DNA from 2 places in the Collimonas fungivorans genome. Region 1 is predicted to be linked to the other one. Evidence: predicted binding sites of a transcription regulator. Region 1 holds the regulator's gene; the other holds the start of a gene.

Region 1 (15,971 bases):
GCGGCGGCGCTTTGTCGCTCAGCAGGTTGGTGGCGATGCCCAGGCCGGCGCCGCTGATGCTGATTTCCTGGCCCGAGGACAGCACCGCGCGCACCAGTTTCGGGTTTGCCTCCAGCACCACCGCAGCGACGATCTCGTCGCTGTCGGGATGGTCGGCCAGCTCCACTTCGATCGCGTCTTCGGCTTCTTCCTTGGTGCCGTCGGGGATTTCCATGTAGCCCTCGGGGCCGCGATAGCCGCGCCGCTTTTCGTAATCCATGACGCCGCGGCGCAGCGCTATATACGCTGCGTCCTGGTCCGCCTTGGTGATGGTGGTGAAGACGTTGAGGCCGAGCGTATAAGTATTTTCCTTAAATTGTTCGTACACCAGCTGCCGCGCCATTTCGGAGACGAATTCGGCATGGATGCCGAACTCGCTGGCGCCGGTCTTGATGTGCAAAGCTTCATTCTTGGCCTGTTCGTACTGCGCCGCGTTGATGTAACCCAGTTGCAGCATGCGCAGCAGGATGTATTGCTGGCGCACTGTCGCCCGTTTCGGGTTGACGACCGGGTTGTTGGCCGATGGCGCCTTCGGCAGACCGGCCAGCATCGCCGCTTCCGCCGTGGTGATGTCCTGCAGCCGCTTGCCGAAATAGATTTGTGCCGCCGAAGCAAAGCCATAGGCGCGCTGGCCCAGGTAAATCTGGTTCATGTAGACCTCGAGGATCTGGTCCTTGCTCAGGTTGCGTTCGATTTTCCATGCCAACGGGATTTCGTACAGGAATTTGCGCGACGCCTTCTGGAAGAAGGTCGGCTCGTTGCTGGTCAGGAAAAAATTGCGGGCGACCTGCTGGGTGATCGTGCTGGCGCCGCCGCCGCCGCCGGTCAGGTTGGAAAAGCTGGCGCGCAAGATGCCCTGGTAGTCGACGCCGCCATGCTGATAAAAACGATCGTCTTCAATCGCCAGCACGGCTTTTTTCATCACATCTGGAATTTCGTTGATGTGCACCAGGCTGCGCCGCTCTTCGCCGAACTCGCCGATCAGCACGCCGTCAGCCGAAAAAATGCGCAGCGGGATCTTGGGTTTGTAGTCGGTGAGCGAATCCAGTTCGGGCAGATTCGGGTAAGCCATCGCCAGCATCAGGAAAAAAGTTAGGCAGCCGATAACTGCCAGGCCGACAACAATGCCAAAAAAGCCAAGCAGCAGCCGTAGCAGCAGCGGCAGGCGACGGCGCGGAGGAGGGGAGTGCTGCTGGGTGTCGCTGGCTGTGTCTGGAGGCGTCATTCGATGCGTTTTATGAAAGATGGATGCCACGCATTATAACGGCACAGCCCTTGGCTCAAAACTTGCTCTGCATCATGCGGTCTTGATGAACCGCAAACTACGTTGCGAAATTCAGACAGAAATTGTCGATAAAAAACAAATTTGGATGGGCGGAGGCGCTATGGGGCCGTTTTTTGTACTACTTAAACAATTTCCGTGCGGAAAATTTCTTTACAGTAGCCCCCTCTTATTGCTACGATTTCACGTTACAAAATTTAACATTGCTGTAAGCCCTGTTTTACAGGTTTTTCCTAACTTCGAGACGGTATACCGCTAATGCGACCGCCTTGCAGGCAGAATGTTCCCCAAATAATACATACTCGGGAGAAATGCTCTTGGCATTAGATCTTGGATCGCTGATCGGTAAAAAGAACCCGCCTCTGGTGGGGATTGATATTAGTACGTCTGGCGTCAGGCTGGTTGAGCTGTCGGAGACGGGCAAGGATCAATTGCGCCTGGAGCGCTATGCCTCGGAACCGTTGCCGCGCGGCGCGGTGGTGGATGGCAATATTGAAAACATCGAGCAAGTCACGGAAGTGGTGCGGCGGCTGTGGAAAAAAAGCGGCTCCGGCACCAGGCTGGTGGCGCTCGGCATGCCGCCAGCGTCGGTGATTACCAAAAAGATCATCCTGGCCAGCGGCATGCTGGAAGAAGAACTTGAGATGCAGGTCGAGTCCGAAGCCAGCCAATATATTCCATTTGCACTGGATGAAGTCAGCCTTGATTTTGACGTGATCGGCCCGGCCCAGCATTCTCCGGAAGACGTTGAAGTGCTGCTGGCTGCCACCCGCAAGGAAAAAGTTGAAGACCGGGTGGCGGTGGCGGAGGCTGCCGGCCTCAAGCCAACCGTGATGGATATCGAGTCCTACGCGGCGCGGGCGGCGATCAACCGCATCATCGGGCAGTTGCCGAAAGCCGGGCAGGGACAAATTGTCGGCCTGTTCCAGATCGGCACCCAGACTACGCATGTGTCGGCGTTGCTGGACGGCCAGCTGATTTACGAGCGCGAGCAGCCGTTTGGCGGCAACCAGCTGACCCAGGACATCGTGCGCGCCTACGGCCTCTCGTATGAAGAGGCGGAGACCAAAAAGCGCAACAATGACCTGCCGGAAGGCTATGAGCAGGAAATCCTGAATCCTTTCCTGGAGAGCGCTGCGCTGGAAGTCACGCGGGCGATACAGTTCTTCTTTACCTCGACGCCATACACCCGCCTCGACCAGCTGTTCCTGGCCGGCGGCTGCGCCACCATCCCGGGCCTGGTTGAGGTAGTGGCCGGGCGCGCCAAGATTTCCACTTCGGTGGTCAGTCCGTTCACCGGCATGCAGTTGGGGCCGAATGTGCGGGAAAAACAATTGCGCATGGATGCGCCGTCTTACCTGGTTGCCTGCGGCCTGGCCATGCGGAGGTTTGGCTGATGATCAAGATTAATCTACTGCCGCACCGCGAAGCCAAGCGCAAGCAGCGCAAGAACGCCTATTTCGCCCTGCTGCTGCTGTCGGCAATCATTGGCCTGATGGTGGTGCTGCTGGTCGGCGCATTCTTCGCAAACAGTATCTCGAACCAGACTGAGCGCAACCGCTTCATCACGGCGGAAAATACCCGCCTGGACGGCGAAATCAAGGAAGTCGCCACCCTCAAGCAGGAAATCGAAGCGTTGAAAGCGCGTCAGCAAGCCGTCGAGGATCTGCAAAGCGATCGCAACCAGCCGGTGTACCTGATGGATGAGCTGGTCAAGCAGGTGCCGGAAGGCGTCTACCTGAACTCCCTCAAGCAGGAAGGACAGCGGGTGGCGCTGAATGGCTATGCGCAGTCGAATGAACGGGTGTCCGAGTTGCTGCGCAACCTGGGCAACAATTCGGCCTGGCTGGAACGCCCTGACCTGATTGAAATCCGTTCCGCCAATATCGGCGGCACTGGCCGCGATAGCAAGCGCGTCTTCGCTTTCACCGTCAATGTCGGCATCAAACGGCCATCTGACAAGGACGCCAAAGATGCGGCAGGCGTTCCTGCGGCAGGCGTCCCTGCGGCAGGCGCGCCAAAAACGGCGGCAGCTGCGGGGACGGCAACCGCCGCCGCCACTGCAGCCCCGGCGGCAGCCGCGCCCAAAGCAACCTTGAAAGACGCCAAGTGATGGATATGAATAATCTGAGCGCCTCGCTGAGCGCGCAATTTCGCGGACTGAATGGCCGCCATCCCGGCCAATGGCCGATAGTTCCTCGCGTGCTGTCGGGCGTGGCAGTGTTCCTGCTGGTGTTGCTGGTAGGCTGGTTTTTGTACTGGAGCGATCAGCAGGATGAGCTGAATGCCGGCGAACAGAAGGAAGTGCAGCTGAAAGAACAGTACAAGTCAAAGATCCAGCAAGCCATCAACCTGGATGCATTGCAGAAGCAAAAACTGCAAGTAGCCGACTATGTCGCGACCCTGGAGAAACAATTGCCTAGCAAGGCGGAAATGGATGCCTTGCTGTCCGATATCAACCAGGCTGGCCTCGGGCGCGGCTTGCAATTTGAATTGTTCAAGCCAGGCCAGGTGGTAGTGAAGGATTACTACGCCGAGCTGCCCATCAATATCAAGGTGACCGGCAACTATCACGACGTCGGCTCATTTGCCAGCGACATCGCCAACTTGCCGCGCATCGTGACCTTGAACAATATGAATCTGACCACGGGCAAGGATGGCGTACTGAGCCTGGACGCGATCGCCAAGACCTTCCGCTACCTGGACAAGGACGAAGTGGCGGCGCAGCGCAAAGTCACTGATTCAGCTAAGCAGAAAGGTCAAAAATGACGTTTTTTCGCATTGGGCGTCTGACCCAGGTGACATTTTTTGTCGTATTCATCTCAACTTTGTCAGGTTGCGGCGACAGCGGCGTGCAGGAAGTGAAGGAGTGGATGGCTGACGTCAAGAGCCATACCAAGATAGGGATCCCGAAGCTGACCGAACCGAAGAAATTCATTCCCTTTACCTATGCCGGCGCGACCAGCATCGATCCATACAACCCCAGCAAGCTGCTGGTGGCGCTGGCCAAGCTGCAAGGCAAGTCAAACGGCTTGAAGCCGAACATGGATCGCCGCCGTGAAACGCTGGAAAACTATCCGCTGGATACCATCAAGATGGTGGGAACCTTGCAAAAAGTGGGTTTGAGCTATGTCTTGCTGCAAGTCGACAAGACCGTGTTCCAGGCCAAGGTGGGGAATTACATAGGACAGAATTTCGGCATGGTCACAGGCATCACGGAGTCCGAAGTAATTCTGAAAGAAATCGTACAAGATGCGTCCGGCGAATGGGTCGAGCGCGAAGCCAAGTTAGCGTTGCAGGAGAGCACAAAATGATTGCAGCAGGAAAAAAATTCGTTAACCTGAGCGTAACTAAGCTGAGCGTGGTGCGGCAGAAAGCCTTGATGCTGGGGGCGCTGCTGTGTTTGCTGGTGTCCGGAGCGCCGGCAATGGCGGCCGAAGACAATGCGATCACTTCGATCAACGCCAATCAGCAAGGCGCCAACGTCATCGTCAAGATCAGCTTCAAGCGTCCCCTGAGTACACAACCGACGGCGTTTGCCGTGATCAGCCCGGCGCGCATCGCTTTCGATTTTGTCGGCGTCGGCAATGCTACCGGCAAGACATCCCAGGATATCAGCCTGGGCGATGTGCGCAACGTGGTCGTGGCGCAGGCGGACGACCGCTCACGCCTGGTGTTCAACCTGAAACGCTCCTTGTCCTATGCCACTGCAATGGACGGCAACGCCTTGATCGTCACCATCGACGGCTCTGGCGGCCTGGCGACACCGGTCAATGCAGCTGGCTTGCCGGCGCGCCCTGCAGCCGCCTCGGCGGCGCAAGCAGCAGCGCCGGCGCCTGCCCCATTGTTGAATGGGAAACCAGCCCTGCGCGACATCGACTTCCGTCGCGGCACCGCGGGTGAAGGCCGGGTGGTGATTGACTTGCCGAATACCCAGGTTGGTGTAGACGTCCGTCAGCAAGGCCAGACGATCGTGGTGGACTTCCTGAAAACCAGCTTGCCGGATGTCTTGCGCCGCAAGCTCGATGTCGGTGATTTCGGCACACCGGTGAAAATGATCACCACCGTGACCCAGGGTGAGAATGTACGCATGATCATCGAGCCTAAGGGCCTGTGGGAGCAAAGCGCTTATCAAAGCGACAGCCAGCTGGTGATTGAAGTAAAGCCGATCAAGGAAGATCCGAACAAACTGGCGCAAGGCGCACAAGGGTATCGCGGCGACAAGCTTTCCCTGAATTTCCAGAACGTGGAAGTACGTTCAGTGCTGCAGGTGATTGCTGACTTTACCGGCCTGAACATCATTACCAGCGATACCGTCGGCGGCAACCTGACCCTGCGCCTCAAAGACGTTCCTTGGGACCAGGCTCTGGATATCGTGATGCAGGCCAAGGGCCTGGACATGCGCAAGAACGGTTCCGTCATCTGGATCGCACCTAAAGACGAGTTGCTGACCAAAGAAAAGCTGGAACTTGAACAGCGTTCGCAAATTGCCGAACTGGAGCCGTTGCGCACCGAGTCCTTCCAGCTGAACTATCAGAAAGCTGAAGCGTTCAAGAAAGTTTTCGGGATTGACGACTCGGGTGGCGGCGGCAGCGGCAAGAAGAACACAATCTTGTCAAATCGCGGCAGCGCCGTGATCGATCCGCGCACCAACCAGTTGTTCGTTACCGACACGCCGACCATCTTGCAAAATATCCGCAACCTGGTGCAGAAAATCGATATCGCTTCCAGGCAAGTCCTGATCGAAGCGCGCATGGTCGAAGCGAATGACGGCTTCAGCCGTAATCTTGGCGCCAAGCTCGGGTTTGGCTTCAATAGCAACAATGTCAGCGCCGGCGGCACGCAGCTCACTCCGACTACCGCGACAAACGGAGCAATTCCAGGCACCGGCGGAAATTCGGTGAATCTGCCGGCTAATCCTAGTACTGGTACGGCAGGTTCGGTGGCTTTGACCCTGTTCAATTCCGCTGCGTCGAAATTCATCAGCCTCGAGTTGTCGGCGTTGGAAGCGGACGGCCAAGGCAAGATCATCTCCAGCCCGCGCGTGGTTACAGCCGACCAGCAAAAAGCCCTGATTGAACAAGGTACTGAAATTCCATACCAGAATGCAACCAGCAGCGGCGCTACATCGGTAGAGTTCAAGAAAGCCAATCTGAAGCTGGAAGTGACTCCGCAAATTACCCCGGACGGCAATGTCATTTTGACAGTGGATGTGACCAATGACAGCGTGGGCGCGACGGTTCCAGGCGGTGTTGCAATCAATACCAAGCATGTTCAGACCCAGGTCCAGGTTGAAAACGGCGGGACGGTGGTGATCGGCGGTATTTATACTCAGACAATTTCAAATGATGTTAGTAAAGTACCATTGCTTGGAGATATTCCGGTTCTGGGTTATCTTTTCAAACAAACGGCAGTTGTTAACAAACGAACTGAATTATTGATTTTCCTGACACCGAAGATCGTCATCGACCGGCTCGCTGGGCACTAATTGCACAGAAGACACCGGTTTTGACACCGGTGTCTGCATTTTGAGCAAAAGGTTGAGTGGTGAAATGGTGCGGTACACAGGCAATATCTTTCTGGTAGGCCTGATGGGCGCGGGCAAGACTACGGTTGGCCGCGCTCTGGCAAAAAAACTCAACAAGCTATTCATTGATTCGGATCACGAAATCGAGGCGCGTACCGGCGTCTCGATTCCGTTGATTTTTGAAATAGAAGGCGAAGAGAGCTTTCGTCAGCGCGAGACGGAAGTAATACGCGACCTCAGCGGCAGGCGCGGCATCGTGCTGGCCACCGGCGGCGGCGCCGTCATGCGGCCGGAAAACCGCGAATATCTGAAAAGCCGCGGCACCGTCATTTACCTGCGTGCCAGCATCCACAATATCCTGCAGCGCACCAGCCGCGACAAGAACCGGCCGTTATTGCAAACTGCCGATCCGCGCCGGCGCCTGGAAGAACTGTCGCGGCAGCGTGAGCCGTATTATCGCGACGTGGCCGACATTGTCATCGACACCGGCCGACCTAACGTACAATTCCTGGTACACAGCATTTTGAGCCAGCTGGACCTGCTGCCCGACGAACCCGGGCAGGGATCGGGTACAGTTAACAACCAGGCCGGCGCTATCGTTCCTAATTCACCGAATTCGTCCATGGATCAACAGTTAACCCAGCAGTCCACTCCGCCGGCCCCGGCGCCGACCATCACGCTCCAGGTAGAACTGGGCGAGCGTAGCTACCCGATCGAGATCGGGCCGTCGCTGCTGAACGACCGCGAGCGGATCGCACGCCTGATCACTGGCAAGCAGGTCGCCGTGGTAACCAACACCACCGTCGCGCCGCTTTATCTGCAGGGGTTTAGCCAGGCATTGAAAGACGCCGGCAAGAGTGTGCTGGAAATCGTGTTGCCGGACGGCGAAGAAGAAAAGAACTGGGCCAGCCTGATGCAGATTTTCGACCGCCTGCTGGGCGCAAAGTGCGACCGCAAGACGACGCTGATCGCCCTCGGCGGCGGCGTGATCGGCGACCTCACCGGTTTCGCGGCTTCGGCCTACATGCGCGGTGTGCCGTTCGTGCAGATTCCGACTACCTTGCTGGCGCAGGTCGATTCCTCGGTGGGCGGCAAAACCGGCATCAACCACCCGCTCGGCAAAAACATGATCGGCGCCTTCTACCAGCCGCAAGCCGTGATCGCCGACACCATGACCTTGCACAGCTTGCCGGAGCGCGAGCTGTCGGCCGGGCTGGCGGAAGTGATCAAATACGGCGCCGTGATCGACGCCGAATTCTTCACATGGATAGAGGCCAATATCGGCAAGCTGATGGCGCGCGACAATGCCGCCCTGGCTTACGCCATCCGCCGCTCCTGCGAACTGAAAGCCGACGTGGTCCGGCAAGACGAGCGCGAAGGCGGCTTGCGCGCGATCCTGAATTTCGGCCATACCTTCGGCCACGCGATCGAATCCGGCCTGGGCTACGGCAAATGGCTGCACGGTGAAGCAGTCGGCTGCGGCATGGTGATGGCAGCGGACCTGTCGCACCGGCTGGGACATATCAGCGCGGTCGACAAGGAACGCGTCAGCGCGCTGGTGCGCGCCGCCGGCTTGCCGACCGAGGCGCCCAACCTTGGCGCCCAGCGCTGGCTGGAGCTGATGCAGATCGACAAGAAAAATGAAGATGGCCAGATCAAGTTCATCCTGATGAAACCATTGGGCGGCCACCTGATCACCGGCGCGCCGCAAGACGCACTGCTGGCGACGCTGCAGCAACTGGCCTCGGGAGACTTGCCACAATGAATCCGGAAGCGTCCCTTGCTCTCTATGCCGCACATTCTGCGCTGTCGCGAGGACGCCTGTTCGAGGAAACGCCACCCAGCGCCCGCAGCGAGTTCCAGCGCGACCGCGACCGCATCATTCATTGCACTGCATTCCGCCGCCTGGAATACAAGACCCAGGTATTCGTCAACCATGAGGGCGACCTGTTCCGCACGCGCCTGACGCACAGCATCGAAGTGGCGCAGATAGCCCGCTCGATTGCGCGCAACCTGCAGTTGAACGAAGACTTGGTGGAAGCGATTTCACTGGCCCACGACCTCGGACATACGCCATTCGGCCATGCCGGCCAGGATGCCTTGAATGACTGCATGGAGGGCCATGGCGGCTTCGAACACAATCTGCAGAGCCTGCGTGTGGTCGACCAGCTGGAACAGCGCTACGGTGCGTTTGACGGCCTGAACCTGATGTTCGAGACCCGCGAGGGCATCCTGAAGCACTGTTCGCTGGCCAATGCCAAGAAACTGGGCGATATCGGCGAGCGCTTCATACAGCGCAAGCAGCCGAGCCTGGAGGCGCAAGTCGCCAACCTGGCCGACGAGATCGCCTATAACAACCACGATGTCGACGACGGCCTGCGTTCAGGCTTGCTGACACTGGAGCAGATGAACCAGATTGATTTCTACGCAAGACATAGCCGCGAGGTCGAACGGCTGTTTCCGGGCCTGGGCGGGCGCCGTGCGATCAACGAGACGGTGCGGCGCATGATCAATGCCCTGATCACCGACCTGATCCAGACCTCGCAGCAACGAATCCTGGATGCCCGCCTGCAGAGCGTCGACGACGTGCGCAATGCGCCGCCCCTGATTGCATTTTCCGACGGCATGGCGCAACAGGCTGCCTTGCTGAAACGCTTCCTGCGCGAAAACCTGTATCGCCATTACCTGGTCAACCGCATGACGGCCAAGGCGCGCCGCATCGTCGCCGAACTGTATGCCTGTTTCAGCGCCGAACCGAACCTGCTGCCGCCCGACTACCAGCTCGACCAAGCTGGCGCCGCCGGTGCAAATTCGCAGGCGCGCGCGATTGCCGATTACATCGCCGGCATGACCGACCGTTATGCGATACGCGAGCACAGGCGCCTGTTCCTGGTGGACGAAGGCCATCTTTAATTGATATTCGGGCAGCAGGGCCATTTTCAGCTTCTTGATCTAATCGCAACAAATTGGGTTAGACTTTGTCGTTATCCATATAACCTCATGAGGATCACCATGCGACGCATATACCAAACGGCAGTGACTTTGACCCTGGCGGCGGCGGCTTCCGCTGCGCTGGCTTTATCGCTAAGCGACCTGAGCAACCAGGACGCCAGCAGCGGCCTGAAAGCCGCATTGCAAAAGGGCGCGGATGTTGCAGTGTCGAAGCTGGGCGTCGAGAACGGTTTCCTGAACAACGACAAGGTCAAGATCGGCTTGCCCAGCGTGCTCGATAAAGCCATGCCGCTGTTGCGGATGACCGGCCAGGGACAGAAGCTGGACGACCTGGTGGTGTCGATGAACCATGCCGCGGAACAGGCGGTGCCGCTGGCCAAGCCCTTGCTGTTGAATGCGGTCAAATCGATGTCGGTCACCGACGCAAAAAATATCCTGACCGGCGGCGATACCTCGGTGACCGATTTCTTCAAGCAAAAGACTTCGGCGCAGCTGGGCCAGAAATTCCTGCCTATCGTCAAAGGCGTGACCGATCGCAACGGCCTGTCGGCGCAATACAATTCGGTCATGGGACAAGTCGGCAAGACCGGCATGGTGCCGGCCCAGCAGAGTACCGTCGAAGGTTATGTCACGCAGCGCGCGCTGGACGGCCTGTACACCATCATCGGCGATGAAGAGAAAGCCATACGCCAGGACCCGGTCGGCGCCGGCAGCGCGATTATCGGCAAGGTGTTCGGCGCATTGAAGTAAAAGCGCCTGGCAGCGATAAACAATAATATGGTTTGAAACTAAGTTTGACAATAACAAAGGGCGCATTGACTGCGCCCTTGTTCATTTATTGGCGCGAGCCACACAGCTCGCGCAGGCCGGATCAGGTCGCGGCGGGGAGTTCTTCCGGCAGGTGCTTGATGGCATCGTGCTGGTGGTCTTGCATCTTGTCCTTGTACTTGATCACCTGGCGATCGAGCTTGTCGATCAGGGCGTCGATGGCGGCATAAAGATCATGGGCAATGCTTTCGGCATGCAGATCTTTTCCTTTTACGCGCAGATTGATTTCCGCTTTTTGGCGTTTTTCTTTTTCAGTAATCTTGTCGACCGTCAGGATCACGCTGATATCGATGACCTGGTCGAAATGGCGTTTGATACGCTCTAGTTTGCTTTGTACGTATTCGCGAATGGCAGGGGTTAACTCGAGGTGATGCCCACTGATGGTGAAGTTCATACAGCGCTCCTATCAAGAATATTGCTGGCGGTCCGGAGCAGGATACGCAGGATCTTTAAGCGGACGGTTCACTACAAACTGTCCTGGCAAGAACCAATGAAACCCGCTTGGTCAGCACACAGCAAGGGTAAGCTTTACAATCAAACCAGAAAAAACTACAAGGCTTTGCGTAAATTAACTGACGGAATTTTCAGTGCTTCGCGATATTTTGCGACGGTGCGGCGGGCAACCACCATACCTTGTTCCGCAAGCATGTCGGCAATCTTGCTGTCAGAGAAAGGATTTTTTGTATCTTCCGCTCCTATCAATTGCTTAATGAGTGCCCTGATTGCCGTTGAGGAAGCCTCTCCACCTGCCTCAGTAGCAACATGGCTGCCGAAGAAATACTTCAGTTCAAACATCCCGTGGGGAGTGAGCATGTATTTCTGAGTGGTTACACGAGAAATAGTACTCTCGTGTAGTCCCAGTGTATCAGCTATTTCACGCAACACAAGCGGCCGCATGGCGACCGCCCCGTGCGAAAAGAAATTCCTCTGGCGCTCGACGATTGCCTGCGCCACGCGCAGGATGGTGTCGAAACGCTGCCGCATATTCTTGATCAGCCACTTGGCTTCCTGCAACTGCGAAGTGAGGGCGCCGTCGCCCTTGCTTTGCTTGAGAATGTTGGCATACAGGACATTTACCCTGAGCCTTGGCATGACGTCATTGTTCAGCATCACCTGCCAGCCCTGCTTGCTGCGCCTGACGATCACGTCCGGCACCACATAGTCGGAGGTGTTGGCGGCGAACGCTGCGCCCGGATGCGGATTGCACTGCTTGATGACGGCCTGCGCCTCGCGCAGGTCCTCGTCGTCGCAGTCGAGCGCTTTCTTGATTTTGTTGAAATCGCGTTGCGCAAAAAGCATCAGGTGGTCTTGTACGATCGCCAACGCCAGGCGGCGCGTGACAAATGGCACTTTGATAAAACGCCTGATCTGCAAGCCCAGGCATTCCGCGGCATTGCGGGCGCCGACGCCGGCCGGGTCGAAACTCTGCACCATCTTCAGCGCCGTCGACAGTTCTTCGATGGCGATCTCCAGTTCCGGCGGCAGGCGCTCGAGGATCTCCTCCAGCGATTCTTCCAGGTAGCCGTTGTCGTCCAGCGCATCGATGGTCAGTTCGACCAGGGCGCGGTCGCGTATGTCGTTCAGCGTCTCGCGCATCTGCTGCAACAGGTGTTCGCGCAGGGTGCATTCGTGGGCTTCCAGCTGCGGCCGCGCATCTTCGTCATCCGGCGTCTTCGAACTGCGCGCGACGTCGTCGAAACTCCATTCGCTGTCACCGCTTTCCGCGCCGCTTTCGACGGCCGGCGGTGTGTCCAGGCCGGCTTCGCTTTCGCTCGGCGAGCTGCTCACTTCGCTGTCGCCCACCGGCGCGTCCATGGTTGACGTGGTGCCGCTGATGGCGCCGTCCGCCAGCAGGCGCACGGAGTTATCGAGCGGGTCGTCGACCCGTTCCAGCAGCGGATTGTCCGACAGGATCTGTTCCAGCTCCTGGTGCAGTTCGAGCGTAGACAATTGCAGCAGCCGGATGGACTGCTGCAACTGAGGCGTCAGCGCAAGATGCTGCGAGGTGCGTAGCTGGAGTGATTGTTTCATGGCTTCCGTGCAGACAATTCACTTGAATTTTCACTTGCATTTCTTTGTTCGGGGCAGGCTGCCGCAGCAGCGCGGCGAATTGCCTGTCCCCGACCGTTCAGTTGCGTTCCGCTGAAGCTACATGCGGAAATGCTCGCCCAGGTACACGCGCCGCACCGACTCATCGGCGATGATGTCGTCCGGACTGCCGCTGGCCAGCACGCTGCCTTGGTTGATGATATAGGCGCGGTCGCAGATGCCGAGTGTCTCGCGCACGTTGTGGTCGGTGATCAGCACGCCGATGCCGCGTTCCTTGAGGAAGCGGACGATGCGCTGGATTTCGATCACGGCGATCGGATCGATACCGGCAAACGGTTCGTCCAGCAGCACGAAGCGCGGATTGGTGGCTAGCGCGCGGGCGATTTCGACACGCCGGCGCTCGCCGCCGGACAGTGATAGCGCCTGGTTTTCACGCAGCTTCTCGATTTGCAGTTCATGCAGCAGTTTCTGCAGCTGCTCGTCGATTTCGGCCTTGGTGAGCGGCTTGCCGTTGGGCCGCTGCAGTTCCAGGACGGCGCGGATATTGTCTTCCACCGTCAGCTTGCGGAATACCGACGCCTCTTGCGGCAGGTACGACAGGCCAAGCACCGCGCGCCTGTGGATAGGCAAGCGCGAAATGTCGACGCCGTCGAGGTCGATCTCGCCGCCGTCCGACGGCACCAGGCCGACGATCATGTAGAACGATGTAGTCTTGCCGGCGCCATTGGGGCCAAGCAGTCCGACCACTTCGCCGCATCGGACTTCCAGCGAAACATCGTGCACCACCTGGCGCGCGCCGTAGCTTTTCTGCAGACCTTTGACGATCAGGGTGCTGGGAGCGCCGCTCACTGATGTGCTCACTGCGGCGCTCATTGCGGCGCCTTCGGGCGCGGCTGGATGACGGCGCGTATGCGTCCGGCGCCCGGCTGGCTGTTGCCGTTGACGGTATTGTTGACCGAATAGAATTCGGTGCGGCTGTCGTAGGAAATGAACTCGCCGTTGACTTCGTCGGTCGGCTTGTCGCCCTGCAGGCGGCGCATTTGCGCCTTGGAGAACAGCTTGGTGATTTCAGTCTTGCCGTCGTATTCGATGCGTTCCGCATGGCCGTCGATCCACAGGTCAGGACCGCCGTCGCGTTTTTGCTTGAACGTGGCGAGTTTTCCCGGATCCGCGTACAAGGTGGCGAACTGGTAGCCGGATGGGTCGGTGGTCACCACCACGCGGTCGGCTTTCATCAGCAGCGTGCCGCGTGTCAGGACCACGTTGCCGGTGGCGACATTGACCTGTTTGACGTCGTCATAGGTGAGCTGGTCGGAATCGATCAGCGTCGGTTTTTCGGAGTCTGCTTTTTCTGCATGCGCCAGGTTCACGGCGCTTAGCAACAGCAGGGATATGAAAAATAGTCGTTTCATGAAAAATCCTGGATAAAGGATAGAGCGGTATGCATAAAATAATTTGCAGGATCAGCGAGGTTTCGGCGGGAACACGCCATGCACCTTGCTGAACATTTTCAGCACCCGCGTGGAATTATTGAAATCCATGCCGGTGCCGTGCAATGTCGATTGTCCCAGTATCATTTCCACCGGCTTGTCGGATTGCATGACGTCATCGTCGGGCAATAGCAGCAGGTATTCGGATTTCAGGTGGAAATTGTCGGCCTGCGGCGTCTTAGGCCGGTCCGCATTGACGTTGCCGTACAAATGCACCTTGCTGTTGTTGTCTTCAATCTTGCCACGGTCGGCGCGCAGGTTCATCGGCGGCTTTTCCTTGTCCAGGCTATGGATCAGCGGCTTTTGCACGTCAAACGAATCGTCCCCCGGGTTGTGGGTCAGGAGGTCGCCGGCGATGTTGTAGCGCGGCTGGCCGGTGGGCGACATCTGCACGTAATTGAAATGCTCGACGAAATAATCCGGCGCGGTGCGCGTCACCTTCGGCAGCAGGTCTTCGGTATTCTTGTGCATCACTTGCATCAGCCAGAAACTGCCGAGCGCCAGCAGGATGAACAATATCAGCAGCAGCAGGAAGCGGAAGCGGTAAGTGGAGCGCAGGTTTTTCATGCGATGCCTGACGGTGTGGTGCGCAGGTACGACGCCAGCGTGGCGGCGTAGGTATTTTGCGCTTGCATGATCAGGTCGCAGATTTCACGCGCGGCGCCGTGGCCGCCGCCGGCCTGGGTGACGTAATGCACGCGGCTCCTGACATCGGCATGGCCGTTGGGCACGCTGACGGCGAAACCGACTTGCGACAGGATCGGCAAGTCGATCACGTCGTCGCCAATAAAACCGCAGGCATCCGGAGCCAGCTGCAGCTGCTCCAGCAATTTGACGAAAGCCGCATGCTTGTCGTGCACACCCTGCTGCACATGGGCGATGCCAAGGTCGCTGGCGCGCCGGCTGACAATCGCCGACTGCCGTGCGCTGATGATGGCGGTGGCGACGCCGCTTTGCTGCAGCTGCTTGATGCCATGGCCGTCGAGCGCATTGAAGCGCTTGAGCTGTTCGCCGTCGGCGCCATACAGCAGGCCGCCGTCGGTCAGGATGCCGTCGACGTCAAATATCATCAGGCGCACCCGCGCCGCGCGCGCCGTCAGGTCGGCGCGGTTGGCACTATCACCATCGCCCTGCTTGGCCAGGATCGTCATCAGATCACCTTGGCGCGCGTCAGGTCATGGATATGCAGCGCGCCGACCAGCGTGCCGGCGGCGTCGGTCACCAGCAGCTGGTTGATGCGGAACTGCTCCATCATGTGCACCGCGTCGACCGCCAGCTGGTCCGGGCCTATGCTGTGCGGATTGGCGTGCATGACGTCGGCGATCTTCAGCTTGGTGAAATCCTGCACCTGTTCGATCAGGCGCCGCAGGTCGCCGTCGGTAAATACGCCGATGGCATGGAATTTTTCATCCACCACCGCGGTCATGGCAATACCCTTGCGAGTGATTTCCAGCAGCGCGGTCGACAGCGACACGTCCGCGGTCACCGCCGGAATCGCTTCGCCGCCGCGCATGACGTCGCGCACATGGGTCAGCAGGCGCCGCCCGAGGGCGCCGCCGGGATGGGAGCGGGCGAAATCCTCTTCACGGAAACCGCGCGCGTCCAGCAGCGCCACGGCAAGAGCGTCGCCCATCGCCAGCGTGGCGGTGGTGCTGGCGGTTGGCGCCAGGTTCAGCGGGCAGGCTTCCTGGTCGACCTTGACGTCCAGGTGCACATTGGCCAGTTGCGCCAGCGCCGAGTCCTGGTTGCCGGTCATCGCAATCAGGCTGGCGCCCATGCGCTTGATGATCGGCACGATCGCCAT
Region 2 (15,971 bases), 1.3 Mb from region 1:
CCGGCACCACTTCGACCGCCACGCCTTGCCGGCGCAAATGCGCGCGCTCTTCGCCGCCGCGTCCGAACAGATACGGATCACCACCTTTCAGGCGCACTACGCAATGACCCGCCTGCGCTTCCAGCACCATCAGGCGTTCGATGAATTCCTGCGAGGCCGACTGGCAACCGCCGCGCTTGCCGACATGGATCACCCTGGCGCGGCCTGGCGCATGCATCAGCACCTCGGGATTGACCAGGTCGTCCACCAGCAGCACATCGGCTTGCGCGATGGCCTTGACTGCCTTCAGCGTCAGCAGATCGGGATCGCCGGGGCCGGCGCCGACCAGCATCACTTTGCCTTGTGGTTTCATATCTGCACTCCAGGCCGCTTTCACGCCGCTTGCGCCGCCGGATGCGCCTGTTTGCGGTACAGGAATTCCAGCACCGAGGTCCGGTACTCCGCATACAAAGGATCCTGCGCCAGCGCCACGCGTTCACGCGGCCGCTCTAGCCGCACCTGCACGATATCGCCGATGGTGGCGGCCGGACCGTTGGTCATCATCACGATGCGATCGGACAGCAGCACGGCTTCGTCGACATCGTGTGTCACCATCACCACCGTCGATCCGGTCTTGGCGACGATCTTCAGCAACTCGTCCTGCAGGTGGGCGCGGGTCAACGCGTCTAGCGCGCCGAACGGTTCATCCATCAGCAAGACCTTGGGCTCCATCGCCAAAGCGCGGGCGATGCCGACCCGCTGTTTCATGCCGCCGGAAATTTCATGCGGACGCTTTTGCCCGGCCGCGGTCAGCCCCACCATCGCCAACGCGGCCTTGGTGCGCTCCTTCAAGGCGCTCTTGTTTTCGCTGGCGGCAAATACGCGCTCGACGCCGAGATGGATATTTTCGTGGCAGGTCAGCCAGGGCAGCAGCGAATGGTTCTGGAACACCACTGCCCGTTCCGGCGACGGTCCGCCAATTTCACGGCCGGCGCAAATCAGCACGCCGTCGCTCGGCAGCAGCAAGCCGGCGATCAGGTTCAGCAAGGTCGACTTGCCGCAGCCCGAATGGCCGATCAGGGTCACGAACTCGCCCTTGCGCACGGTCAGGTTGATATCGCGCAGCGCGTGAAACTGGCCTTTGCTGGTGTTGAACACCATTTCGGCCTGATGGATATCGATGAATTTGGCGTCGCGTTGTTCCATGTTGTCCTCGACTTCGGTTAATTCGATACCTGTTCATAGGTAAACGTCTTAGCCAGCGCCACCAGCAATTGCTCCAGCAGCAGGCCGACCACGCCGATCACCACAATGGCGATGATGATGTGCGGCACGTTAAGGTTGTTCCATTCATCCCAGACCCAGAAACCGATGCCGACGCCGCCGGTCAGCATTTCGGCGGCGACGATCACCAGCCAGGCGGTGCCGATCGCCAGCCGCACGCCGGTCAGCATGTACGGCAATACCGAAGGGAACAGGATCTTTGTGATGATTTTCCATTCCGACAGGTTGAGCACGCGCGCCACGTTCATGTAATCCTGCGGCACTCGCTGCACGCCGACCGCGGTGTTGATGATCATTGGCCAGATCGAGCAGATGAAGATCGACCAGATCGCCGCCGGATTGGCCGACTTGAACACCAGCAGGCCGATCGGCAGCCAGGCCAGCGGCGATACCGGCTTCAGCAAGCTGATGATGGGACCGAACATGCTGGACAGGAATTTGAAGCGGCCGATCATGAAGCCGAGGGGAATCCCGACCAGCGCCGCCAGGCCGAAGCCGACGCCGACCCGCTGCAGCGAAGCCAGGATGTTCCAGCCTATGCCCTGGTCGTTGGGGCTGGTCCGGTAGAACGGATCGGCAAACAGCTTGAGCGCTTCCTGCAAGGTCAGCAGCGGCGTCGGGAACTGGCTGTTACTCATCGCGATGATCTGCCAGACCAGCACCAGGAACGCCAGGCCGAGCAGCGGCGCGATGATCTGCATCAGCCAGGATGGCATGCTGCTGCGGCGGCTGCCGGTTTTCGGCAACGGCCGGGGCGCAATGGCGACAGTATCGGCGGCAGCCTCCGCCGCCTTGTTATCCATGGTCGCCGCCTGGCGATTTGCATTTGCCGCTGTGTCCATGATTGCGCTCATGATGGCTCCCAAATAAACCGCGGTTGTGACGTATCTGGATTGATCTATGCATGGATCTTGAAGGAGGCGGCATAAGCGGCTGGATTCTTGCCGTCCCACACCGTGCCATCCATCAGTTTCGAAGTCCGCAAAGCGTCTTTCGGCACTGGTGTGTTGGTCATCGTCGCCGCCTCCTTGTAGAGGGCGATCTGGCTGACCGACTTGGCTACCGCCAGGTAGTCCGGATCGGTTTTCAGCAAACCCCAGCGCCGGTGCTGCGTCATGAACCACATGCCGTCCGACAGGTAAGGAAAATTGACCAGGCCGTCGTTGTAGAACTTCATGTAGTTCGGATCGTCCCAGGTCTTGCCGAGGCCGTTCTGGTAACGCCCCATGATGCGCTGGTCGATCACGTCCTTGCTGGTGTTGACATACGATTTGTCAGCGATCGCTTCAGCCATCTTGTTCTTGTTGGCGAGCGAAGCATCTATCCATTTTCCCGCTTCCAGCACGGCAGCGATCAAGGCGCGGCAGGTGTTCGGATTCTTGGCGGCGAACTCTGCGGTGGTGCCCAGCACTTTTTCCGGATGGTCTTTCCAGATTTCCTGGGTGGTGATGGCGGTAATGCCGACGCCGTCGACGATCGCCCGGTGACCCCAAGGCTCGCCGACGCAGAAGCCATCCATGTTGCCGACCCGCATATTGGCCACCATCTGCGGCGGCGGCACCGTAATCACCTTGGCGTCCTTGAGCGGATTGACGCCGTTGGCGGCCAGCCAGTAATACAGCCACATGGCGTGGGTGCCGGTCGGAAAAGTCTGGGCGAAGGTGTATTCGCGCTTGTCGCTGGCCATCAGCTTGGCCAGCGAAGGGCCGTCGACAGCGCCCTTGTCGGCCAGCTTCTTCGACAGCGTAATGGCCTGGCCGTTATTGTTGAGCCCCATCAGGATCGCCATGTCTTTCTTCTGGCCGCCTATGCCCATCTGCACGCCGTAGATCAGGCCCGACAGCACATGTGCCCCATCCAGCTCGCCGTTGGCCAGCTTGTCGCGCACGCCGGCCCATGAGGCTTCCTTGCTGAGCACGATCTTGATGCCGTATTTCTTGTCGAAACCGAGCAGCGACGCCATCACCACCGATGCGCAATCGGTCAGCGGAATGAAGCCGATCTTGACCTCGGTCTTTTCCGGTTTGTCCGAACCCGCGGCCCAAGCTCCAGTTGCGGTGCTGGAAAGTCCTAACATGCTGGCTCCTGCCGCGAGAGTCGCGGTTTGTAATAGTTGACGGCGCTTGCCGTCGACAAGCGTGTTAGGCGTCTCCGGGGTGTCTAGCTGCAGTGCATTGCTTGATTCCATCGCGTGGCTCCAGATTGTTTCCTGCAACAAAAAAGGCGCAAAAAAAGGCGTCGTCCCGCAATGAACAAGTCATGCGGAAAGACACCTTTGTCTTATGTGGAGAAGGCCGCCGTTAGCCGATTCCAGCAGCGCCAGCGTTGGCGCTTGAAATTGACTATGCAAACCACGTGCCAGGAATTTTTTGCAGGGAAAACGCGTAACGGTACACAAGCATGCCGGTTTTTCGCTCAAAAAGCGCACCGGCCTTGTGCAATGCACCAAACAAGCTCGCAGCGATTGGGCGTGCAGTTGACGGCTTGATCAGCCCAACAGGTCAGCAGCGTCGATAATACGTTGCGCCACTTCGGACAGTTTGAGGTTCTTGTCCATCGCCAGCCGCCGCAGCTTTTGATAAGCCTCCTGCTCGCTCAGCTTATGGTGATCCATCAGCAAACCCTTGGCGCGGTCCAGCAGCTTGCGCTCAGCCAGCTTCAGCTTGGTGTCGGACAGCTCCGCCAGCAGCTTCTGCTCTTGCCGGAAGCGCGCCAGCGCCACTTCCAGCACCGGCTTGATGCGCGCCGTCTGCAGCCCCGCAACGATGTATGCGGAAACGCCGGCGGCCATTGCCGCATCCATGCTGGAAGTTTTTGCATCCTCGGTAAACAGGACGATGGGACGGCGCGCATCGCGCGTCGCCACCACCACATGCTCCAGCACGTCGCGGGCGTCGGATTCAGCATCGATGATGACCATGTCTGGTTGCAACTGAGCAATTCTTTCGGGCAGGTAAAGGTCGGCCGGCAATGAAGCGATGATGTTGTAGCCAGCCTCCAGCAAGCCGATGCGCAAAGCCTTGCCACGTGCGGCCTGCGCTTCGAACGCAGGATCGTCGTCGCCTTCGATGGCGACTGGATTGACAACAACGATACGTAGACTTTGCATGCTTGAAATCCGCGTCCCTAACAGGGCCTTTGCTACGATTAGACAGTATGGAGGACAGCTTTATCCACTCCTGCCATTCAAGCATGCAAAAATCGCACCATGTCGATGCAAAAGATGAAAAACGAGGCTTTAAGCGAAGCTTAAAACGAAGCTTTGAATAACTTTACGCGAATTGCCAGTCTATCGTTTCGCCGCCGTTCAGCGGCACCAGGGTGGTTTCCCCCAGCGGCAGTTCCGCCGGTAAAGTCCACGGCTGGCGCTTCAACGTCACCGTGCCCTGGTTGCGCGGCAGGTTGTAGAAGGCCGGGCCGTTAAAACTGGCGAATGCTTCCAGCTTGTCGAGCGCACCGACCTGGTCGAAGGCTTGTGCATACAGCTCCATCGCATGCAATGCGGTATAACAGCCGGCGCAGCCGCAGGCATGCTCTTTCAAACCCTTCGGATGCGGCGCCGAATCGGTGCCGAGGAAGAACCGGCTGCTGCCGGAAGTCACCGCCTGCACCAATGCCTGCCGATGTTCTTCCCGCTTCAGTACCGGCAGGCAGTAATAATGCGGCCGGATGCCTCCCTTGAAGATTTCGTTGCGGTTGTACAGCAGGTGATGCGCCGTGACGGTAGCCGCCACCGGTCCACTGGCGCTCTCGACATACTGGGCGGCGTCCTTGGTGGTGATGTGCTCGAACACCACTTTCAGTTCCGGCATGTCGGACCGCAGCGGCTGCATCACACGGTCGATGAACACCGCTTCGCGGTCGAAAATATCGATCGCCGGATCGGTGACTTCGCCATGCACTAGGAATGGCATGCCGAGCTCCTGCATCACTTCCAGCGTCTTGTAGCATTTGCTGAGGTCAGTCACGCCGGCGTCGGAATTGGTGGTGGCGCCGGCCGGGTACAGCTTGACAGCATGCACGAAGCCGCTGTCCTTGGCGCGCCGGATTTCGTCGGGCGGCGTGTTGTTGGTCAGGTACAACGTCATCAGGGGCTCAAACGCCAGATCGGGCGGCAGCACCGCCAGGATGCGGTCGCGGTAGGCCGCGGCCTGCGCGGTAGTGGTCACCGGTGGCTTCAGGTTCGGCATCACGATGGCGCGGCCGAACTGGCGTGCGCTATGCGGCAGGACGGCGGCCAATGCCACGCCGTCGCGCAGGTGCAAGTGCCAGTCGTCGGGGCGGGTGATGGTCAATGTATCGGTCAAGGCGTCAGTCATGTTCATTCTCTTCTGCAAAAAAACGCTCCGGCATGGCTTGCGGATTAGGGCGTCATTTTACCGCAGCCGGAGCCGGCGCTTCGCGAAATGCCGACGGTTTGCGGCTGGCCGGCGCTGCTGCAGCCGGCTACCCGCAATAAAAAAGCCGCCCGGATATGCTCCGCGGCGGCTTACTGTCTTGGGCGATACTCAGCGATCAGTGGATGATTTTCGCCAGGAAATCGCGAGCGCGGTCGGAGCGCGGCGCACCGAAAAATTCGTCCTTGGTGCAATCTTCCACCACCAGGCCCTTGTCCATGAACACCACGCGGTTGGCGACCTTCTTGGCGAAACCCATTTCATGCGTCACCACCATCATGGTCATGCCTTCTTGCGCCAGGCCGACCATCACGTCCAGCACTTCATTGATCATTTCCGGATCGAGCGCCGAAGTCGGCTCGTCGAACAGCATCGCAATCGGATCCATCGACAACGCACGGGCAATCGCCACGCGCTGCTGCTGGCCGCCGGAGAGCTGGCCCGGGAACTTGTCTTTCTGCGCGATCAGGCCGACGCGGTCCAGGTACTTCAAGCCTTTTTCATTGGCTTCATCCTGGCTGCGGCCCAGCACCTTGACCTGGCCGATGGTCAGGTTTTCGCGGATCGACATGTGCGGAAACAGTTCGAAGTTCTGGAACACCATGCCGATGCGCGCGCGCAGTTTCGACAGGTTGGTCTTGGGATCGCCGACCGAGATGCCGTCGACCGTGATATCGCCCTTCTGGAACGGCTCCAGGCCGTTGACGGTCTTGATCAGCGTCGATTTACCGGAACCGGACGGTCCGCACACCACCACCACGTCGCCCTTGGCCACTTGCGTAGTGCAATCGGTCAGGACTTGAAATTGGCCGTACCATTTGCTGACGTTGTTAAGCTTAATCATGAGTATTTCTCCTAATTCCTGAATTCTGTTTTGCAGTCCGGGCCCTGCCCTTCCTCGGACAGGGCCTGAATTTTATCGAACGATTATCGAATGATTGCAACCCTTTGCTGCAGCTTCTTGACCAGCGTCGACAAACCGAAACTCATCACGAAGTACACCACGGCGACAAACATGTACATTTCCACCAGGCGGCCGTCGCGCTGCGCGATCTTGGATGCAACGGTAACGAAATCCGGCACCGAACCCAGCACATATACCAGCGAGACGTCCTGGAACAGCACGATGGTCTGGGTCAGCAAGATCGGGATCATGTTGCGGAACGCTTGCGGCAGCACCACGTTGCCCATCATTTGCCAGTAGTTCATGCCCAGCGCGTAACCGGCGGAAACCTGGCCGCGCGGAATCGACTGGATCCCGGAACGCATGATTTCGCAATAATACGCTGCTTCAAACAAGATGAACGTGATCAATGCCGACGAAAATGCGCCGACCTGCACCGGCTGTGCCGCGCCGATAATCCAGGCGCCGATATACGGTACCAGGAAGTAGAACCAGAAAATCACCAGCACCAGCGGTACCGAGCGGATCAGGTTGACGTAGCTGGTGGCGATCAGGGAAATCGCCTTGTTGTGCGACAAACGCATCATCGCCAGCACGGTGCCGAACAGGATGCCGCCCACCATCGCCACCAAGGTCAGCGTCAGCGTGAACTTCATGCCGGTAGTGAACAGGTACAGCCAGGAGCGCTGGATGACGTCAAAATCGAAATTCGAAAACATGATTAATGACCTCCCGTGTTGGCGCTGCCGGCAGCAATGAAGCCAGGAATCGCGATGGCTTTTTCAAGCCAGCGCGCCAGCAGCAAGGCAATCCCCGAGATGATCACGTAGATCACCGTGGCGCCCGTGAGGGCTTCGAAAGTCTGGAAGGTGAATTCACGCATCGAGTAGGTAGCGGCGGTCAGTTCCACCAGGCCGATCGTCAGTGCGACCGAGCTGTTCTTGATGATTGCTGCGAATTCGTTGGTCAGCGACGGGATGATGATCCGGAACGACATCGGCAGCAATACGTAGCGATATGTTTGCGGCAACGTCAGACCGAGTGCAGTACCCGCCAGCTTTTGGCCACGGGGCAGTGCATTGATGCCAGCGGATACCTGTACGGCGATCCGCGACGACGTAAAAAAACCCAGCGCCAGGAAGGCGGTGATGAATGATGCGTTCGGCAGGCTCTTGAGCCAGTTGCCTATGCCCGCAGGGACGATTTCCGGCATCACGAAATACCAGAGGAACATCTGCACGATCAGCGGGATGTTGCGAAATAATTCAACGTAGCCGTTGGCCACGCGTACTGCCCATTTGTTCGGCATGGTACGGATCGTACCGATCACGGTGCCGATGACCAGCGCCATGATCCAGGCCGACGCGGACAGCGCAAGCGTCCACTTCAGGCCGGCCAGCAAGGTGTCCATGTAGGTGCTGACACCGTCGGGAGACTCTTGCCAGAAGATGCCCCAGTTCCAGTTGTAATGCATATTAAGTCCCCTCTATTACTCAAATCTCCATCGTTGCGCTGCCAGCCGGCAAGCGCCGATTGTGCATCGCAGCAATTCAATTTCAGAAACAAAACGGGAGGCTTGCGCCTCCCGTTTCATTCTTATCGCCGTTCTTATTTTTTCTTCAACTTCAACGATTGTTTCTGCGCTTCAGGGACGGCAGCATAGGCAGCCGGATCGCCCGAATCGGTAGGCTTGGCAAACGCAGCCTTCAGCTCAGGGCTGACTGGAACGTTCAGGTTGATGCCCTTAGGCGGAATCGCCTTCAGGAACCATTTTGCGTAGATGTCGTTGATCTGGCCCGAGGTGTAGACATTGCTCAGCGCAGTGTCGACCGCTTTCTTGAATGGCAGGTCGTCCTTGCGTTCGATGATGCCGTACGGCTCGACCGACAGCGCTTCCTTGGTGATTTCATAGTCGGCAGGCGCTCTCGAGCTGGCCGCCAGCGATGCCAGCAGGATGTCGTCCATCACGAACGCCGTGGCACGGCCGGTTTCCACCATCAGGAAAGCTTCAGCATGGTCTTTGGCAGCCAGGATGTTCATGCCGAGGTTGCGCTCGCCATTGAGGATCGTGACTTGCTTCAGGTTCGAAGTGCCGGAAGTGGAAACAATGGTCTTGCCCTTGAGGTCGTCCAGCGTCTTGATGTTGGAGGATTTCTTGGCCAGGATGCGGTTCGCGGTCACGTACATGGTCGGCGCAAAGGAAACAACCTTTTGGCGCTCAGCATTGTTGGTGGCGGAATCGCAGGACAGGTCGATGGTGCCGTTGGAGATCAGCGGGATGCGGGTGGCCGAAGTCACTGGAACCATCTTCACGTTCAAGGCGGTCAGGCCGAGCTGTTTCTGAATGGCGGTCGCAGCTTTCAGGCACAAGTCGATCGAGTAACCTTGATACGATTGTTTGTCATCAAGGTAAGAGAATGGAATGGAGGAATCGCGCACACCCAGGGTAATGCTGCCGGTATCCTTGATTTTTTTGAGTGTTCCGGTCAGTTCTTGCGCTTGTACGGAGCCAACCATTACTCCCAAGCCAACCAAAGCAACGACTAATTTTGATGACATCATAACAACTCCCGTAAAAAAATTATCTGTATAGTTTAACAAACTCGCTGCCTCAGCAGCAGACTTAAACCTATGCTTATTTATTATTCTCACCTCTCCTCCAAAAACGTCTGTCTCCACCTTTGCATAAATTACCGATTACAGCCAATTCTGTTTACTTTTAGTTGCCGACCTGGTCCGACGGAAAGCGCAACGACTCCCTGAAAAGATAGCCCATGGGCATGTTCAACACGAGATTGTTTTTTGCCGGAATCGGACTCAGGAACCACTTGGTGTACAACTTGTTGATCTCGCCATCGTGGATGATGCGTCCCATTTCACGGTCGACCACTGCCTTGTAGTTCGGGTCGCCCTTGGGCAGCATGATCGCGTAAGGTTCGGTTGTCAAAGGCTCGCCGACAATGGCGTATGCCGCCGGATCCTTGGCGGTCGCCTTCAGTCCGTACAGCAGCACGTCATCCATCACAAATGCGTCGGCCGCCTTGTCTTCCACCATCTTGAACGATTCGTTGTGATCTCGTCCTTCCACTATGGTCATGTTCAGGGAACGGACCTGGCCGCGGTCGACCAGGGATTTGACGCTGGTCGTGCCTTTGGTCGTCGCCACCTTCTTGTCGCGCAGGTCCGGCCAGTTCTTGATCTTGTCCTCCACCCGCACCAGCATGCGCGACGACGCCATGAAATGCGCGATGGTGAAGCTGACCTGTTTGCGCCGCTCTGCGTTGTTGGTGGTCGAGCCACACTCCAGGTCGATTTTTCCGCTTGCGATCATATCAATGCGATTAGATGAAGTCACTGGCACATAGGCGATATTCAATTGCGGCAGTTTCAATTGCTGCTTCACCGCATCGGCTATCTTGAGGCACAGATCGATTGCATAACCGACCGGCTTTTTATCCTGGTCCACAAACGAGAACGGGAACGACGCTTCCCGGTAACCGATCGTGATGGTCTTGCTGTCGCGAATCTTCGCCAGCACATCTTCCGCATGGACAGCTGTTGCGGCGACGCCCAACGTTACCGCTAACACCGCGCCCAGACCGCCCTTGCGCCACGCGGCCGCAATGCTCCCCTGGCCGCCCTTACCTTTCCCGATTCCCACGCTGCTCTCCCCGTTGACTTGCGCTGTCGATAATGTTTTTATGCAATGAATATACTTAATGCAATATTCAAGCCAGCTGTGTGCATGTCGGCGGCGACTGCTGTTGCGTCGCTCTTTTGCAGACAAGTCCCCGGATGCGACCAGGGCCAGATGACACGCGCTCAGCTGGCTGGCAGCTTGAGCGCGCGCAAAACATCCCGACTATAACGCAACATCAATCAAGGATACAAACCGCGCATTTCACGCGCCTGCAGGACACGGGTACAGGCAACGATAAATGCGGCGGTGCGCAGCGATACCTTCTTCTCTTCGGCCAGTTGCCAGACCGCGGTAAACGCTTCGCGCATGATGCGGGTCAGGCGCAGGTTGATTTCATCTTCAGTCCAGAAGAAGCTGGAGAAATCCTGCACCCATTCGAAATAACTCACCGTCACGCCGCCTGCATTGGCGATCACGTCAGGCACCACCAGCACACCCTTTTCATGCAGGATGTCGTCCGCAGCCGGGCTGGTCGGGCCGTTGGCGCCTTCCAGGATGATCTTGGCGCGGATGGTGGGCGCATTCTCCACGGTGATTTGTTGCTCCAGAGCAGCAGGCACCAAAATATCGCAATCGACAGCCCAAAACTGCGCACGGTCGCTGATTTCTTCGCCGCCCTTGAAGCCGGCAACGCTGCCGGTTTCATTGACGTGGGCTTGCAACGCCGCCACATCGAGGCCGCTGGAACGCACCACGGTCGAGATATGGTCTTGCACCGCCACCACTTTGGCGCCGGCTTCCGAGAACAGGCGCGCGGCAATGCCGCCGACATTGCCGAAACCCTGCACCGCAATCTTGGCGCCATGGATATCCAGGCCGCGCTTGACCGCCGCTTCACACCCCACCACGAACACGCCGCGGCCGGTGGCTTCGCGCCGTCCCAGGCTGCCGCCCAGTGAAATCGGCTTGCCGGTGACCACGCCCGATGCGGTGCTGCCCTGGTTCATGGAATAGGTATCCATCATCCAGGCCATGATCTGTTCGTTGGTGTTGACGTCGGGCGCCGGGATGTCCTTGTTGGGGCCGATGATGATGCCGATCTCGCTGGTGTAACGCCGCGTCATGCGCTGCAATTCACCTTGCGACAAGGTCTTCGGATCAACCCGGATGCCGCCCTTGGCGCCGCCGTACGGCACGTTCACGGCCGCGTTCTTGACCGTCATCCAGGCCGACAGGGCCATCACTTCGGACAACGTCACGTCCTGGTGGAAACGCACGCCGCCCTTGCCTGGGCCGCGCGAGGTGTTGTGCTGGACGCGATAGCCTTCGAAGTGGGCAATGGTGCCGTCGTCACGTTCGATAGGGACGTCGACGATCAGCATCCGCTTCGGACGTTTCATGGTCTCGACCCAGCGGGCCAGATTGCCGAGGTAAGGTGTTACGCGATCGATTTGTTCGAGATAGTCGCCCCATGGGCCGATGCCATGTTGCGTGAGATAGGATGGAACTTCGTGCTTGATAGTCATATTTTTGCGCGCTCCTGGAAGTTGCAGACCGGCCCCCTGAACAAGGACAACAATAAGGACAACAGGGGAACTGACAGCGGGGGCTAAATCGATCTAGTGGCGAATCGTAGGACAACGGCACAGGGCAAAGCCAATGCTTTGTGCGCATGTAACTATGCATTTTTTGCATTAATATCAAAAATACAATTTCACCATGGCAGACACGACTTTCGCGCAACATCCTGCATGTGCAGCGGGCCGGCGCTTTCGGCGATTTATGCGAGCGCTGCCGGCGTTTTACGTTTTGCGTTTTTGGCGGCTTCCTTGGCTGCTTCTTTGGTTGCCTGTTCCTGCTGCTGCAGCAGGTAAGCCCATAACCGCGCCACCACCGGCTTGCCCGGCCTTTGCACGGTAGGACGCTCGCGGTACAGGCGGATTTCCATGGTCGCTTCCCACTCGGGAGCGTTATGGTCGACGCTGGCCAGCTGCTTCAACTTGACTTCGCGGGTCACCGCCGACTCTGGCAGAAACGCCACGCCATGCCCTTCCAGCGCCATCATTTTCAAACCTTCCGCCATGTCCGTCTCGTAGCGTTTCTCAAGGTAGAGCGGCTTCTTGGCGTCGGCCAGAATCAATTCCACCATACGCCCGAGATAGGCATTGCTGGTATAGGACAAGAACGGCAAAGGCGCGCCGGCGCTGCCGGGAAAGACATAGTCCGGCACGCCGGCCTTGTTGCAATGGGCATAGGCGCGCAGCACCTCGCTGCCCAATGTGATCAGGTCGTAGCGCCCGGTATCGAGCTGCACCGGCTGGCGCGGATGGTGATAGCACAGCAGCAGGTCGCAGCCGCCGTCCACCATCGCCATCACGGCGTCATGCACGTTCAAGGCCAGCAGGCGCGTATTGAGCGGCCCGAAACCGCTCTCCAGCAAACGGATCCAGCGCGGCACATAAGTCAGCGACAAGGTATGCGGCACGGCGAAATCGACCGTGCTCAAAGCGGTCGGACGCTTGCCCCGCATCAGCGCACGGGCATTGTTGATCTGGCCCAGCATCTCCAGCGCCTGCTCGTAAAACACTTCGCCGGCGGCGGTCAGCCGCGTCGGATAGGAAGTGCGGTCGATCAGATCGGCGCCCAGCCATGCTTCCAGCGACTGGATGCGGCGCGAGAAGGCCGGCTGCGTGACATGACGCAATTCTGCAGAGCGGCTGAAACTATGGGTTTCCGCCAACGAAATGAAGTCTTCTAACCATTTGCTTTCCATGCCGCTATCGTAACGCGAGTCGGCGGCGGCAGCATAGAAAATTGGCGCAGCCGCGGCTGACAATCTGCATCGGCGTTGTACTTCTGCACCTTGTACTTCTACACCACCTGCACCACGTTCTCAGGATAAGCGCCATCGATTCCCGGCGACGGGCTTTCCACTTCTTCCGGATGCGCTTGCTGGCGTTGCCACATCTGCGCGTAAGCGCCGTCTGCCGCCAGCAGCTGGACGTGGGTGCCGCGCTCGATGATGCGGCCGTGGTCCAGCACCAGGATCTGCGCCGCGTCGGCAATGGTCGACAGGCGGTGGGCGATCACCAGCGTGGTGCGGTCCTTGGCGATTTCCTTTAACTGCGCCTGGATCGCCTGCTCCGATTTGGAATCGAGCGCGGAAGTGGCTTCGTCGAAAATCAGCAGCGCGGGATTTTTCAGCAAAGTGCGCGCGATCGCCACCCGCTGCTTTTCGCCACCCGACAATTTCAAGCCGCGTTCGCCCACCATCGAATCGTAGCCGTCCGGCAGCGACTCGATGAAATCGTGGATATGCGCGGCCTTGGCGACCGCGACGATTTCCGCCTTGCTGGCGCCCGGCTTGCCGTAGGCGATGTTGTATTCGATGCTGTCGTTGAACAGCACCGTATCCTGAGGCACGATGCCGATCGCCTGGCGCAGCGAAGCCTGGGTGATGTCGCGCAAATCCTGGCCGTCGATCGTGATGCGGCCGTTGCTGATATCGTAAAAACGGAACAGCAAACGCGACAGGGTCGACTTGCCGGAGCCGCTGTGGCCGACCACCGCGGTGGTGGTGCCGGCGGCAATCGTGAAATCGACATCGAACAGGATCTGGCGTTTGCTCTCGTAGCTGAAATCGACGTGCGTAAAACGCACTTGCGCGCCGCCGGTCAGCAGCGGCCGCGCCTCGGCGGCATCGGCGATTTCGCGATTCTCGTCAAGCAGGTGGAACAACCTTTCCATGTCAGCCAGGCTCTGCTTGATTTCGCGGTAGATGACGCCGAGGAAATTCAGCGGGATATACAGCTGGATCATGAAGGAGTTGACCAGCACCAGGTCGCCCAGCGTCATCTTGCCGTCGATCACGCCCTGCGTGGCGCGCCACAGGATCAGCGTCACCGCGATGGCGATGATCAGAGATTGCCCGGTATTCAACAGGGACAGCGAGGTCTGCGATTTCACCGCCGCGGTTTCGTAGCGCATCAAGCCATCGTCGTAGCGCCGCGCCTCGTATTCTTCATTACCGAAATACTTGACGGTTTCGTAGTTGATCAGCGAATCGATGGCCTTGGTGTTGGCGCTCGAATCGAGGCTGTTCATGGTGCGCCGGAAATGGGTGCGCCATTCGGTGACCGTGACAGTAAAAAAAATGTAGCTGACCAGCGCCACCACGGTGATGCCGGCGAACCAGATATCGTAGTGCAGCACCAGGTAACCCAGCACCAGCGAGATTTCGATCAGGGTCGGCAAGATGCTGAATAGCGCGTACGACACCAGCGACGAGATGCCGCGCGTGCCGCGTTCGATATCGCGCGTCATGCCCCCGGTCTGGCGGTTCAGGTGAAAACGCAGCGACAGCGAATGCAGGTGGCGGAACACTTGCAAGGCGATGGTCCGCACCGCACGCTGGGTCACGCGCGCGAACACGAACTCGCGCAATTCGGTGAACAAGGTGGTACTCAGGCGCAGCGCGCCGTAGGCCACCAGTATCCCCAGCGGCAGCACCAGCATCGCCTGCGGATGGCTGACCGTGATGGTCATGCTGTCGACCAGTTTCTTCAGCACCAGCGGCACGCCGACATTGGCCAGCTTGGCGCCCAGCATGAACAGCAGCGCCAGCGAGACCCGCCACTTGTAGGTCCAGAGATAGGGCAGCAAAGTCTTGAGCGTGGCCCAGTCGCTACGCTTTGGCTGGCCGCTGCCGGTAACTGCGGCAGGCTCTGGCGACGTGGAAGAATGGTGGCGCATAGGGTGACAATCTTAAAGAATAGTTTAAGCTACGGATACAAAGCCAATTGTAGCTCTCAGGGGAAATAACAGATGACTGATCAAAACAACAATCAATTGCCGCCCGACACCATGCCGCAACTGCGGGTGATGCCGATGCCGTCCGACGCCAATGTGCACGGCGACGTCTTCGGCGGCTGGATCATGGCACAAGTCGACATTGCCGGTTCCCTGCCGGCCACCCGTCGCGCCAACGGCCGTGTCGCCACGATCGCGGTGAACTCTTTCCTGTTCAAGCAACCGGTGTTTGTCGGCGACCTGCTGTCGTTTTATGCCGAGATCGTCAAGGTCGGCAATACGTCGATCACAGTCAACGTCGAGGTGTATGCCGAACGCAACCGGCTGCAGACAGAGGTCGTGAAAGTGACCGAAGCGACGCTGACTTATGTCGCCACCGACGCTCAGCGCAAGCCGCGTCAGCTGCCGCCGCTGGCATCCTGACGATTTCCTGGCTCGGTTCCTAGGGCGCGCCGAGCTCGCTGGAGATGCCGGCCGCCGCCGCCTGCACTACAGCGATCAATGACTGCATCCGTTCCAGCGACATGTAAGGCAGGGTGCTGGAAACGCTGATGGCGGCGACAATCGCGTGGCTGGCGTCGTAGATCGGCGCCGCCACGCAGCGTATCGACGGCTCGTTGTCTTCCAGGTCGAAGGCATAACCGCCTTTGACGTATTCACGCATCTGGTCGCGGAACTCAGTCCAGCTACGCTTGGGCAACAAGCCGGAAGCATGGCTGCCGGCCGCGCTGCTGCGCTTCTGGTACAAGTTTTTCCATTCCTCTTCGTCCATGCCCAGCATCAAAGCCTTGCCGACGCCGGTAGTGGCGATGGGCATCCTGTGCCCCACGCGCGAACGCATTTCCAAACCCTTCTTGCCCGGAATCTTGTCCAGGTAGAGCACATCGTCGGCGTCCTGCAAAGCCAGGTGGATGGTGTCGCCCGACTGTTCGGCCAGCCGCTCCAGGTAGGGCCGCGC

The links. The regulator sigma-54, encoded in region 1, starts transcription at its own class of promoters, with help from an activator protein. The targets are predictions, from matches to a motif close to TGGCANGNAANCTGCTTT.
Region 2: the regulator sigma-54 is predicted to act here: its motif matches at 3,607-3,624, upstream of CFter6_RS22240 (CmpA/NrtA family ABC transporter substrate-binding protein).

What each region holds. Positions count from the first base shown of each region.
Region 1 covers NZ_CP013232.1:752,406-768,376, forward strand. The annotation lists gene CFter6_RS03170 (penicillin-binding protein 1A) at 1-1,264, opposite strand, end outside; gene CFter6_RS03180 (pilus assembly protein PilM) at 1,639-2,718, shown strand; gene CFter6_RS03185 (PilN domain-containing protein) at 2,718-3,434, shown strand; gene CFter6_RS03190 (type IV pilus inner membrane component PilO) at 3,434-4,090, shown strand; gene CFter6_RS03195 (pilus assembly protein PilP) at 4,087-4,635, shown strand; gene pilQ (type IV pilus secretin PilQ) at 4,632-6,809, shown strand; gene aroKB (bifunctional shikimate kinase/3-dehydroquinate synthase AroKB) at 6,874-8,613, shown strand; gene CFter6_RS03210 (deoxyguanosinetriphosphate triphosphohydrolase) at 8,610-9,761, shown strand; gene CFter6_RS03215 (DUF4197 domain-containing protein) at 9,861-10,550, shown strand; gene hpf (ribosome hibernation-promoting factor, HPF/YfiA family) at 10,672-11,022, opposite strand; gene CFter6_RS03225 (RNA polymerase factor sigma-54) at 11,178-12,659, opposite strand; gene lptB (LPS export ABC transporter ATP-binding protein) at 12,777-13,550, opposite strand; gene lptA (lipopolysaccharide transport periplasmic protein LptA) at 13,547-14,089, opposite strand; gene lptC (LPS export ABC transporter periplasmic protein LptC) at 14,141-14,734, opposite strand; gene CFter6_RS03245 (KdsC family phosphatase) at 14,731-15,318, opposite strand; gene CFter6_RS03250 (KpsF/GutQ family sugar-phosphate isomerase) at 15,318-15,971, opposite strand, start outside.
Region 2 covers NZ_CP013232.1:5,072,165-5,088,135, forward strand. The annotation lists gene cobA (uroporphyrinogen-III C-methyltransferase) at 1-352, opposite strand, end outside; gene CFter6_RS22230 (ABC transporter ATP-binding protein) at 373-1,185, opposite strand; gene ntrB (nitrate ABC transporter permease) at 1,203-1,979, opposite strand; gene CFter6_RS22240 (CmpA/NrtA family ABC transporter substrate-binding protein) at 2,162-3,451, opposite strand; gene CFter6_RS22245 (ANTAR domain-containing response regulator) at 3,752-4,372, opposite strand; gene pyrC (dihydroorotase) at 4,536-5,582, opposite strand; gene CFter6_RS22255 (amino acid ABC transporter ATP-binding protein) at 5,779-6,504, opposite strand; gene CFter6_RS22260 (amino acid ABC transporter permease) at 6,588-7,283, opposite strand; gene CFter6_RS22265 (amino acid ABC transporter permease) at 7,286-8,038, opposite strand; gene CFter6_RS22270 (amino acid ABC transporter substrate-binding protein) at 8,173-9,126, opposite strand; gene CFter6_RS22275 (amino acid ABC transporter substrate-binding protein) at 9,284-10,189, opposite strand; gene CFter6_RS22280 (Glu/Leu/Phe/Val family dehydrogenase) at 10,444-11,730, opposite strand; gene CFter6_RS22285 (LysR family transcriptional regulator) at 11,985-12,977, opposite strand; gene CFter6_RS22290 (ABCB family ABC transporter ATP-binding protein/permease) at 13,076-14,956, opposite strand; gene CFter6_RS22295 (acyl-CoA thioesterase) at 15,029-15,436, shown strand; gene CFter6_RS22300 (IclR family transcriptional regulator) at 15,456-15,971, opposite strand, start outside.